DNA from 3 places in the Oceanobacillus sp. CAU 1775 genome. Region 1 is predicted to be linked to each of the others. Evidence: riboswitches for the same ligand, from Rfam matches in the RefSeq annotation. Region 1 holds a riboswitch; each other region holds the start of a gene.
What was found. Region 1 has a riboswitch for S-adenosylmethionine ahead of ACXYMZ_RS15355 (MetQ/NlpA family ABC transporter substrate-binding protein). Riboswitches for the same ligand answer to the same signal wherever they lie in the genome.
Positions count from the first base shown of each region.

Region 2: linked by a shared signal. The riboswitch ahead of ACXYMZ_RS01560 (O-acetylhomoserine aminocarboxypropyltransferase/cysteine synthase family protein) and the one ahead of ACXYMZ_RS15355 (MetQ/NlpA family ABC transporter substrate-binding protein) in region 1 are both predicted to bind S-adenosylmethionine.
Region 3: linked by a shared signal. The riboswitch ahead of ACXYMZ_RS08175 (methionine ABC transporter ATP-binding protein) and the one ahead of ACXYMZ_RS15355 (MetQ/NlpA family ABC transporter substrate-binding protein) in region 1 are both predicted to bind S-adenosylmethionine.

Region 1 covers NZ_JBTLRO010000012.1:6,026-10,260, forward strand. The annotation lists gene ACXYMZ_RS15340 (ABC transporter ATP-binding protein) at 1-683, opposite strand, end outside; gene ACXYMZ_RS15345 (GntR family transcriptional regulator) at 680-1,060, opposite strand; gene ACXYMZ_RS15350 (acetamidase/formamidase family protein) at 1,250-2,158, shown strand; SAM riboswitch class I at 2,244-2,355, shown strand; gene ACXYMZ_RS15355 (MetQ/NlpA family ABC transporter substrate-binding protein) at 2,445-3,263, shown strand; gene ACXYMZ_RS15360 (methionine ABC transporter ATP-binding protein) at 3,462-4,235, shown strand, end outside.
Region 2 covers NZ_JBTLRO010000001.1:323,566-327,800, reverse strand. The annotation lists gene megL (methionine gamma-lyase) at 1-863, opposite strand, end outside; gene rarD (EamA family transporter RarD) at 1,124-2,041, shown strand; SAM riboswitch class I at 2,224-2,340, shown strand; gene ACXYMZ_RS01560 (O-acetylhomoserine aminocarboxypropyltransferase/cysteine synthase family protein) at 2,485-4,200, shown strand.
Region 3 covers NZ_JBTLRO010000004.1:54,861-59,095, reverse strand. The annotation lists gene ACXYMZ_RS08185 (MetQ/NlpA family ABC transporter substrate-binding protein) at 1-215, opposite strand, end outside; gene ACXYMZ_RS08180 (methionine ABC transporter permease) at 244-900, opposite strand; gene ACXYMZ_RS08175 (methionine ABC transporter ATP-binding protein) at 893-1,921, opposite strand; SAM riboswitch class I at 2,012-2,113, opposite strand; gene ACXYMZ_RS08170 (thioredoxin family protein) at 2,178-2,492, opposite strand; gene ACXYMZ_RS08165 (toprim domain-containing protein) at 2,517-2,873, opposite strand; gene gcvH (glycine cleavage system protein GcvH) at 3,031-3,414, opposite strand; gene ACXYMZ_RS08155 (arsenate reductase family protein) at 3,495-3,851, opposite strand; gene ACXYMZ_RS08150 (acyl-CoA dehydrogenase family protein) at 4,045-4,235, opposite strand, start outside.

The DNA of each region.
Region 1 (4,235 bases):
CGGTAGACCTCCCTCATCACATCGACTACTGATTTCCCTTCCACCTCGCGCATTTCTTCTGTGTTAAATTCTTTAAAGACAATACCATCATCAATTAACACAACTTTATCGATGAGATGTTCAATATCATTTATTTCATGAGTTGTAATGATAACGCCACGGTCTTCAACTAAATGGCTTGTGAAAACATCTGCTATTTGCTCACGACTAAATATATCAATCCCAGAAAATGGTTCATCCATTAATAAATAATCTACATCTAATGCCAAGCCCAATAGTAAATTTGCTTTAGCGACATTTCCTTTAGATAAACTTGAGATTCTATCTTCCTTTTTCAACTTAAAAAAATGCAGGAGTTCTTCTGCTCTTTTGTCATTCCAACTCGTGTAATAGTCTTTCATAAAATCAATTGCTTCACTAATTTTCATTTGCGGTAACATCGTTATTGCATCAGGAATAAAAGTTATTTTTTCATATGATTCCTTTGATATTTTTTTACCATCTATTAAAATTTCACCACTAGTCATTGGTGTCAGGTTCATAATTCCATTTAGAATGGTTGTTTTACCAACTCCGTTTATACCGATTAGACAGGTTATTTCCCCACGTTCTGCAGTAAAAGAAACACCCTGAAGCACTTTTTTTCTGCCAAAACTTTTTGTGATATTTTTTACTTCGATCATTTCTGTGCTCCTTTCTCGCTTTCGTATTTTTCTTTGATTAATTCAATGATTTCGTCCACTGGCATATTAATTGGTTTAACCGCTGTTATAAAAGAATGGACAGCCTCTTCAATTAGTTGAGTGCGGAGATTATTTAACACCTTCTCATCCTTCGTGATTCTGCTCGGATTGTTGCCCTCAGTAATAATCAAATTTGCCTCCTCCATTTCCTTATATGCTCTTTGAGCGGTATTTGGATTAATTTTCAACAGACTTGCGAGTTCTCTTCTCGTGGGAATTTCCTCTCCAGCTGCATATTCTCCACTTATTATCTTCTCTTTAAAGTGTTGAACGACTTGAATATAAACGGGGTCTCTTTTATTAAAAGTAATTTTCATACGGTCCTCCTAACGCTCTAAAATAGCATTTCTTGTATTAAGCGTTTAATACATCAACTTTCTTGTATTATATGCTTAATACAAGAAAGAAGTCAATAAGTATTTAATCTATTTCTAAGCGAACTCTCAAAATATTTGATAAAGTATAGATATACATTCAGATAGCTATAATAATTGGAGGGAAGAATATTGGAAAAAGTAGATCGCGAATCAGGTATTATTTATGAATTCAATAAGACGAATCCACACACAAAAGTTGTTGAAGCTGGTACAACACTTGAAATCGAAACGTATGACTGTTTTGAAGACCAAATTCAATCGGAAGATACAGTGATTGATCGAATTGATTGGAATAAAATTAATCCTGCGACAGGGCCAATTTTCGTCGAAGGTGCTAAACCAGGTGATATTTTAAAAGTCAAAATCGAAAAGATTGATATTAGAAATCAAGGTGTAATGGCAGTCGTCCCTGAATTAGGAATTATGGGTCATGTGATCGATAAGATGGAAGCTAAAATCATGCAAATCAAAGACGATAAAGTAATTTTTAATGGCATTGAAGCTCCGATAAATAAAATGATTGGTGTCATTGGTGTCGCTCCAGAAGGTGAAGGCGTAAACTGCGGAACTCCTGGTGCACATGGTGGGAATATGGATACGAAATTAGTTGATGAAGGCGCAACACTGTACTTCCCCGTAGCAGTTGATGGTGCACTATTTGCTCTTGGAGATTTACATGCTGCGATGGGTGACGGTGAAGTAAGTGGTTCAGGAGTGGAAGTTGCGGGAAATGTTGTTGTTACTTTAGATGTTATTAAAGGTGAAAAAATTGAGCATCCGATGCTAGAGAACGATGAAGTTTTTACTCAAATTGCATCTGCTGAGGATTTAGAAACAGCGGCGAAACTCGCAGGAACATTAATGATTGAAAGACTTGTGGAGAAAACAGGAAAGCCGATAAGCGAGGTAACCATGCTAATGAGTATGCTTGCTCAATTAGAAGTTGGACAAGTTGTGAATCCTTGGAAGACGGCGAGACTTTCTGTACCGAAGTGGTTGTTGCGTGACTTGGGTGTTGAATTAATAGAAAATAAATAGTTTTTAAGTTTTCTAGTTGACAGTTAGCAAATAAGCAGATATAGTGATATTTAAATTTATTTTCCATAAAACTTAATAATAACGGAACTTATCAAGAGCGACCGAGGGATTAGGCCCAATGACGTCCGGCAACCTCCAGTATTATACTGGGAAGGTGCCAATTCCTACAGAATGATTCTAATTCTGAAAGATAAGCAAAATATTTTATTTCGCGATGTCTTTCAATTTGAATTGAAAGGCATTTTTTTATGGAAAATATAAAAAAACAAAAAGGGAGTCATACAAAATGAGAAAGAGCTTACTATTTTTAACATCAATTATATTTGTACTAATTTTAGCAGCATGTGGAAGTGGAGATGCAGCTGAGGAAAACTCGGCACTTAGCGAAGAGAAGTTAAAGATTGGTGTGACAGCTGGGCCACATGAAGAAGTATTCAATATTGTAAAAGAAAATGCAGCAAAAGATGGTCTAGAAATTGAACTTGTTGTATTTACAGATTATATTATTCCAAATACTACCCTAGCAGAAGGCGAACTTGATGCAAACAGCTATCAGCATAAGCCATTTATGGATCAATTTAACGCAGACCACGACACAAACCTAGCAGCGGCATTCCCAACAATCATGAGTTTAATTGGTGTTTATTCAGAAACTATCACAGATATTCAAGATACACCTGACGGGGCGAAAATTGGAATTCCTAATGACCCGACAAACGGAGCAAGAGGTCTGATTATCTTTGAAGAAGCTGGTCTAATTGAGTTAGACACTGATTCTAAAGAAACAGCAACACCTCTTGATATTTCGAAAAACGAGAAGAATTTAGAGTTTATTGAATTAGATGCAGCACAGATTCCAAAAATGTTAGATGAAGTTGACTTAGCAGTAATCAACGGTAACTTTGCAACATCTAATGGATTAAATCCAGCAGAAGATTCTATCTTTACAGAATCAACGAACTCACCCTACGTTAACCAATTGGTTATCCGTGAAGAGAACTTGAATGATCCAGTAATTGAAAAACTTAAAAAAGCATATTACTCCGATGAAGTGAAAGATTATATTAACGAGACTTATCCAGGGACATATGAGGCTAGTTGGTAAAAACAAAAGTGAAAGCGCCCGATTAGCGACGTACAAACTGGAGCTTTCTGTAATGAAATAAAGGAAACACGGTGAGGGACGAACCGATGTTGACTTATTGATTGGAAGAAAGCGAAGTTTGATAGTCGCTGGGCGCTGGAACTAGACGATAACAAAAGTGAAAGCGCCCGGTTAGCAGATTTGAAAGGAAGAGATGGAATGATTGTTTTAGAAAATATATCGAAATCGTTTAACACAAAGAATGGCGTTGTGGAGGCCGTAAAGAATGTAGATTTACAAGTGAAGCAAGGTGAAATTCATGGTGTCATTGGTTATAGTGGTGCCGGAAAAAGTACTTTGATTCGCTGTGTTAACCTTCTGGAGCGCCCTTCTGAAGGTAAAGTTTTTATAGACGGTGAAGATATGACATCTTTTCCTTTACCAAAACTGCGAGAAGCAAGACAGAATATCGGGATGATTTTCCAAGGTTTTAATCTATTAAAGACAGCAACAGTTTACGATAATATTGCGATTCCTTTAAAGTTACTTGGACTAAGCAAAAGTGAAGTTAAAGAGCGAGTTGTTAAGTATCTAGATATTGTTGGACTTGCCGACCGTCATCATTCCTACCCAGCTCAATTATCTGGCGGACAAAAACAGCGTGTTGCGATTGCTCGTGCATTAGCACAAGAGCCGACTGTTCTTTTAAGTGATGAAGCAACTAGCGCATTGGACCCGGAAACAACCGATTCTATTTTAGATTTACTTTTGAAAATCAATCAAGAATTCGGGATTACGATTTTACTAATCACACATGAAATGAATGTCATCCAAAAGATTTGTGACTATGTATATGTCATGGAGGACGGGAATGTCATTGAGCATGGTTCAACGATTGATCTGTTTACGAACCCACAACATGAAACAACAAATAAATTTTTAAACACTATTTCGCAACGCAAACTGTCTTCAAGCTTAATTGATCAACTGAAT
Region 2 (4,235 bases), on a different contig from region 1:
AAATATATTTTGTCCACCTTAGGATGTTCTTTCAACTGTTCGTAAATCTTACTCGCATTCTCGCAATGGCGATCCATTCTAATCGGTAAAGTTTTCAAACCGCGAATAAGCAAAAATGCATCTAGTGGAGACATTATTCCACCGATATCTTTATGCGTTGTCATTGCGACTTCATCCATAAAGTCTTTTTTCCCAACAGCTAGACCTGCGATGACATCTCCATGACCACCAATATATTTAGTTGCACTATGAACAACGACATCACAACCTAAATCCAATGGGCGTTGTAAATATGGTGAGCAAAAAGTATTGTCAACAACTACTGGAATATCAAATTCTTTAGCTACTTTTGCAACAAGCTCTAAGTCAATTAGTTTCATTGTTGGGTTAATCGGTGTCTCCACATAAATAACTTTTGTTTCTGGTTTGATTCTAGCACGAATTTCTTCCTCTGAATCTAGCATGGAAAAGTCAGATGTAATATTATATTTATCCTTCATCATCATTAATAAGCCGTACGTGCAACCATATAATCCTGAAGAACAAAGAATATGATCATTGGCTTTCGTCATCGCAATTAAGATAGCGGAAATTGCTGCCATCCCTGAACCGAATGCTAACCCTCTTTCTCCATTTTCAAGAGCTGCAATTCGTTCTTCTAAAACTCGAACAGTAGGATTCCCAAGTCTTGAATAAATATAGCCATCTTCTTCTCCTGAAAAACGTTTTTCACCCTGCTCTGCTGAGTCGAAAACATATGTCGATGTTTGAAATAGTGGTACAGCTAAACTCCCTAGCATTTCTTTTGGTTCATAACCTTCATGAATGACAGCTGTTTCAAACTTTTGATATTTTTTTGTCATCTTCTTCTACCCCTTTACTAAAATACTTTTTAAATAGGATGACTAGTTTTCTCTCCCTATTTTATGGCTTGTTTCTATAACCTTCTTTCTTTAGCATACTGTAAATTCCAGTACAATGAAAGCGTTTTCTTCATTTGAAAGTATGATGCAATAGTTTGCATGGAGATAAATCTTTTTCGCTTTAATGAGTTAAAGAATTTGCGTTTTATAAATTTTACTTCTAGAATTAATCTATAGATAAGGAAAAGGGAGATGAAAAGTTGGAGTCTAGGGAGTTCAAATTGGGTAGCCTCTCGACGTTTAGTGCGTATTTGATTTGGGGCTTTTTAGTCATCTATTGGAAGTGGATTGATCATATTCCCGCTGCAGAAATTCTTGCGCATCGTTTAATCTGGTCTTTTGTTTTTATGTTAATTTTGCTTGTACTCTTAAGACAATTTTCCTCTTTTCTTAAAGAAACAAGAAACTTATTCCGAGAGCCTAAAAAATTGTTATTAATAACTGCTGCAACAATATTAATCACGATCAACTGGTATTTATTTATTTGGGCAGTTGCTAATGAACATGTCCTGCAAGCGAGTCTAGGCTATTACATAAATCCACTCGTAAGTATTTTATTAGGAATCGTTATTTTACGTGAATCTGTGACTTGGAAACAAGGAGTAGCATTCGTGCTAGCTGCGATTGGAGTACTTTATCTTACATTCCAAAGTGGTATTTTTCCTTGGATTTCTATCGTACTCGCGGTGAGTTTTGCTACTTATGGTTTGATTAAAAAGAAAACAAATCTTTCTGCCGTCCATAGTATTACAATTGAGACAATGATTATTGCTCCGGTAGCTATATTATATTTAGTATTTTTACCAGAACAATCTTTTCAGGTTACCACACCATTTGTTCAAGATAATTTATTATTAATTGGCGGTGGAATTGCAACAATGGTACCTTTAATTTTATTCTCAATGGGAGCTAAAGTTATTCCATTATCGATGGTTGGTATTTTACAATTTATAACGCCAACACTCATGTTAATTCTTGGCGTATTTGTTTATAATGAACCTTTTTCTAAGGATAATTTAATTGCATTTGCATTCATCTGGACAGCATTGTTTCTATACTTAAGTACGGTTTACTACCGGCCCGCGAAGCAAAACAAACGTTTGAGTGAACGTCAATAAAGAAAGTTAATGTACTGCACGCGAACCTATTCTAAGTAGGTTACTAGATCACTAATTTTTGATCAAAATAAAACTATTTAAATTATATGGTTGACATTAGATATCAACTCAGGCTATAATCATCTTTAAATTTAGAAAAGGCCGAACAATTTTTATTGATCAGTCTTTTATAACAATTACATCTCTTATCAAGAGCGGCGGAGGGAATAGGCCCTGTGAAGCCCGGCAACCTAAGAGCAGATATTTTGCTTTTGATGGTGCTAAATCCTACAGATCACAATCGATCTGGAAGATAAGAGGAGGAACAGTATACTTAAAACTATACGCCCTCTTCTTAGGAAGGGGGCTTTTTGTCGCCTTCCTCCAGATGAAATGAGCTTCAAGCAAGGAGTACATTTTTCACAGCCAGTTCTACTGCGCTAAAATCAAAGGAGGAATTATTTATGTCAAACTTTCATTTTCAAAAACCAGAAACACTAGCACTACATGCGGGGCAAGAACCAGATCCAACTACAGGAGCTAGAGCTTTACCAATCTATGATACAACGGCTTATGTTTTCAGAGATACAGAACATGCTCAAAATCTATTTGGTCTTGCCGAGTCAGGGAATATCTATACAAGAATTACAAATCCAACTGTTGCAGCATTTGAAGAAAGAATTGCTCAACTAGAAGATGGAGTTGCAGCAGTAGCAACATCATCAGGAATGGCTGCAATTACTTTTGCAATCTTTAATATCGCTGGAACTGGCGATGAAATTATCGCAGACAGCAATCTATATGGTGGTACGTATAATCTATTTGTCCATACACTTCCAAAGTACGGAATTACTGTGAAACTAGTTGATGGTACAAATCCTGAAAACTTCCGTGCTGCGATTACAGATAAAACAAAAGCAATTTTTGGAGAAACAATTACGAACCCTAGTCTATATGTTTTCGATATTGAAGCTGTAGCTGAGATTGCACACGAAAATGGATTACCTTTAATCATTGATAATACTTTTGCTACACCATTGAATACTAAACCTATTAGCTGGGGAGCAGATATTGTCGTTCACTCTGCAACAAAATGGATAAGTGGACATGGAACAACCGTTGGCGGAGTTGTAGTTGATGGTGGACGCTTCAACTGGGATAACCCACGTTTCCCAGAATTTACGACACCTGACGAAACTTATAACGGATTGAAATATGTTGACGTTGGTGCAGCAGCTTATGCGACAAAACTACGTGTACAGCTTTTACGTGATATTGGTGCTTCACTAAGTCCGAAAAGCGCATTTACATTTGTTCAAGGCCTTGAAACATTAGAGGTACGTCTTGAAAAACATTTATCGAATACAAAAGAAGTTGTTACTTATTTAGAAAACCATCCTGGAGTAGAGTGGGTTAACTATCCTGGTTCAGAAAACCATGCTTCCTACCAACTTTCACAGAAATATTTACAACGAGGTGGCGGATCAGTTGTCACGTTCGGTATCAAAGGTGGTCGTGAGGCTGGTAGAAAAGTAATCGATAATATTAAACTATGGTCACATGTAGCTAACGTCGGCGATGCGAAATCGTTAATTATCCACCCTGCTTCAACAACGCATCAACAACTAAGTGCTGAAGATTTGAAGAAGAGTGGAACAACGGAAGAACTTATTCGTCTTTCGATTGGACTTGAGTCAACAACAGATATTTTAGCTGACTTAGACCAAGCAATCGCAAAAGCTACTGGAGAAGCACCACAGCTTCAAGCGACGAAACAGGATGCCATCGAATGGTTACTACACTCACCATTTGACCGAAGCGAAGGCCTAAGACATAAAACAGTTGCAGTCTTTGCGGTTGATGAATCTACGAAGAAAAAACTTACAAACTATGGTTTTAAAGTAGTTAGTGTAGGAGAAAATGAAGATGTCTCCGAGCTTACAGCAATTGAAGATTCTCTTGATGCACTATTAGTTGGTAACGCTGAGCTTCCTGCTGAGACAATTGAACAGTTAATTAATAAACAGAGTAAGATTCTTTGGTTAGAAAACGAAGGTGCAGGTTCCGTATCTGAGCATGCAGAAGCTGCAGGGATTTTTGTTATCAAGAACGAGGGTATCTTAGAAGCATTAGATAAAGTTCGTGGTAGTAAAATAAGCAAGTCACCTGTAACACAATAAATAATAGTTTATCCCACAGGAAAGGTTCCAATTTC
Region 3 (4,235 bases), on a different contig from region 1:
CCTTCTTCTTCAAGTAAAGGTTTTGCCTGTTCTAAAATTTCAGCGTGTGGTGTACTTGATGCTCCAATTACAAGCTCAACTCTTTCCTCTTCTTGTGCTTCACCATTTGTATTATCCTCTGTATCAGCACCTGTATCCGTTTCGTTATCACTGCTTCCACAAGCAGCTAACAGTAAAATAAATGACAATAAAATAAATCCTAAAATTCTTTTCATTTTTTTCTCTCCTTAAGTAATTTATATTTTATCTTTTATCTAACTTATTAGTGATATAATCCCCAATAAATTGAATAATAAAGACGATAACTAAAATAATGATCGTACATGCGAAGACTAAATCAAAATCTCTTCTCTGAAATCCATAGAAGTATGCGTAGTCTCCTAAGCCTCCCGCTCCGATTAATCCAGCCATTGCCGTATAACCAATAAGTGCGATTGTTGTTACGGTTATGCCAGAAACAAGGGCAGGCATCGATTCAGGAAGTAAAACTTTGAAAATAATCGTTCTTGTTTTTGCACCAATCGATTTTGCAGCCTCGATAACTCCTTTATCAACTTCTTTAAATGCAATTTCTACTAGCCTCGCATAGAAGGGAGCAGTACTTATAATTAGTGCTGGTAAAGCTGCGGTAGGACCTCTTAATGTCCCCAATAAGAAGTTTGTAAAAGGGAATAAAAGAATTATTAAAATAATAAAGGGAATCGAACGAAAGATATTAACAATTCCGCCAGTAGTGACATTAATTATTTTATTTTCCCAAATGCCACCCTTTGTTGTTAAAAATAAAAGTAAACCAAGAGCAATTCCAAATACTACCGTTCCTATTAAGGAAGCAAATGTCATATATAGTGTTTCGTTTGTTGCTGTAATAAGTTCATCAACTTTTAAATTTTCAAGCATTTTCTATAACCTCCAGCTCTACAGAGGTTTCTGCTTTAACAGAAGCAATTGCTTTAGAAACTTCTGCTTCATCACCAATCATTTGTACAAATAATGTTCCATAACTACCTGCTTGCGTATTCGTTATTTTACCCTGGAGAATATTTATATCGATCGCATATTGTTTTGCTAATCTACTTATTAAAGCTTGATTCGCTTGCTCTCCAATAAACTGAAGCTTCAACAATTTCCCACTTGGATTTGCACGAATAATACTATCTAAATCATTATCCTCTTCACTCATCCCCATAATCTGACCAACAAATTTCTTTGTCACATCTTGAGTAGGGTGTAAGAAAACATCTAATACGTTTCCAAGTTCAACGATTTCTCCGTTTTCCATTACAGCAACACGGTGACATATTTTACGAATCACTTGCATTTCATGAGTAATTAATATAATCGTTAATCCCAATCGTTTGTTGATATCAACTAGCAATTCTAAGATGGAATTCGTTGTCTCGGGATCTAGCGCAGATGTTGCTTCGTCACAAAGTAAGAGCTTCGGTTTATTCGCTAGTGCACGAGCTATCCCAACACGCTGCTTCTGCCCACCACTTAGTTGTGAAGGATAAGCACTTTCGCGACCAGTTAACCCAACTAGATCAATTAATTCCTGTACTCTTGTTTCTCTCTCCTGCTTATTCACCCCAGCTATTTCGAGAGGAAATGCAATGTTTTCAGCAACTGTTCGTGACCAGAGTAGGTTAAAGTGTTGAAAAATCATGCCGATATCTTGTCTTGCAACCCTTAGTTCATCGGGTTTTAGTGAAGTGATATCTTTTTCACTAATTTTAATACTACCAGTCGATGGCTCTTCTAAACGGTTGATCAAACGTACGAATGTACTTTTTCCTGCTCCACTATAGCCAATTACACCGAAGATTTCACCGTCTTTTATTTCAAGGTTCAAATCATCAACCGCGGTGATTTGCTTGTCTTTTGTGGAATATACTTTACTTAAACCTTTAATCGAAATCAATACCGTTTCTCCTCTCTAAAAAATATACTAAAAAACGCCTTCCTGTTAGAGAACAGAAAGGCGTAGGAAATTTAAATATACGCTACCGTTCCCTCATCTTTCAATAAATTGCAGGATTTGGCACCTTTCAATATAAAATTGAAGGTTGCCGCAGTTTCAAAGGGCCAGTCCCTCCACCGCTCATGATAAGAGATATTTAGTTATTAAATTGATTAGAAATAATAGTAGCATTACAATTCCTTATTGTCAACAAAGATTATACTTGACTGAATAATTCTGGTTTATATTTCAATAAATAACGATATATATTTCCAGTTGAATGCAAAGTATAGACCTTTTCTTTCACTTCATGATTTTCCATAATAAATAGACAAGGTACCTGTTCAACTTTATGTTCATGCATAAATTCCTCTTCGAAATTCGCATTCATTTCATAAAAAATCGTTTGTTTATGAATGGCTTCAATATTTTCAAGCATTGCTCGAGCAACACTACATGTACCACAAAATGGGGTATAAATAAATAAAATATAATTACCAGATTGTAACTCTTCCGTTGATATTTCCTGCATAAACTCACCCTAAATTAAAATTTATTAAATTAGATATAGTGTTCTCACTGTAAAGCGTTTTGCTAATAATAAAGAAGCAAGGACTTTATGTGGCGTAGTAGCTACCTCGCGATAATCACTATTTATATAAATATGTTCTGCGTGAGGCAACTCTCTAGCCAATTGCTTTCTAAGCTTATTACCTTGTTTATCCTCATCAACTAAAATATACACATCATTTTCGTCTAAAAGATAAGTCTCTAATAATTCATCAAAACGATGAAGACTGAGAGAACCATTCGTACAGATAATTGTTACATCTTCATCAAGGACCTCTTCGACTTTTCGCTTATCTGTTAAACCCTCAACAATAATTACCTTTTCAGGTTCATAATTCATCATCTCATTGCTCCCCTTATCTAAGCAAGCAGTTTGCTCGTTTGAGTTTATAAATAATAGAGACTTTTCCTTCATTCTTTTAGTATATGAAAGACAAAGGGCTAACCATACATGAAATTGTATTGTTAGCCTGCTTAAAATATTATTTAGTTAATGAAAATTAGTCCTCGTCGATAACCTCTTGATATTGTTCCGCAGTTAGAAGGTTGTCTAACTGGCTTTCGTCATCAAGTTCGACAACAATCATCCATGCTTCTTCGTATGGTGACTCATTTACTAATTCAGGGCTGTCGTCAAGCTCTTCGTTTACTTCAACCACTTTACCACTTACAGGAGCATATAATTCTGAAACAGTTTTAACTGACTCTACACTTCCGAATGATTCTTCTACATCAATCGTATCATCAACTTCAGGGAGTTCAACAAACACAATATCTCCTAATTCATCTTGTGCAAAATCTGTAATGCCGATACGTACTTTATTTCCCTCTTTTTTAATCCACTCATGTTCTTTTGAATAAAGTAATCCTTCTGGTAAACTCATATTCACTGCCACCCTTTCAATTATCTTATTATTTTAACTATACAATGGAATAGATATAAAGTAAAACAAGAGTTTACTCTTTATTTCCACGTCTCTTCGTAAATTTCTTCTTTAAAACCAACCGTTACTTTCATTCCGTTTGTTGCGATTGGGCGTTTAATTAACATTCCATCAGATGCAAGGATCTCGGCCATTTCTTCTAATGATGCATCTTTAATTTTATCTTTAATATTTAGTTCTCTGTATTTCTTACCGCTAGTATTAAAGAATTTCTTAGCTGGCAACTCACTTTTTTCAATAAGTTCGATAAGTTCCTCTTTCGTTGGAGTATCCTCAACAATATGAACCGCTTCATATGCAACATCATTATCTTCAAACCATTTTTTTGCTTTCTTGCATGTCCCACAATTTGGGTACCAATAAAAAGTAAGACTCATTATAAAATTACCCCTCATTTCGATTTCATTTTTCAAATATAGTTTATCATACAACGTTCGTTCATTACATTAAAAGCATTTTTAGGCATCGAAACTATGGTAGAACCCATTAAATGACTATTAGTATAGATCATCGTTTAAATTAAAATAACAGCGCATAGCCAAAAGCTACACGCTGTTATCTATATAAAAATTAAATTACATACGTTTCTTTATCGATGATCGCTTTCGCAATTTCACGTTTTTTCTCTACAACATTTGTTGGATTGTGACGTGTTAATTTGCGTAGGGAAGATAGCATCATACGAAGTGTATCTCCTTCTTCTACAGCAATTAAAATGTCTTTTGCGTCTGCTTCGATACGATTAAACGCTTCTTGTGCAT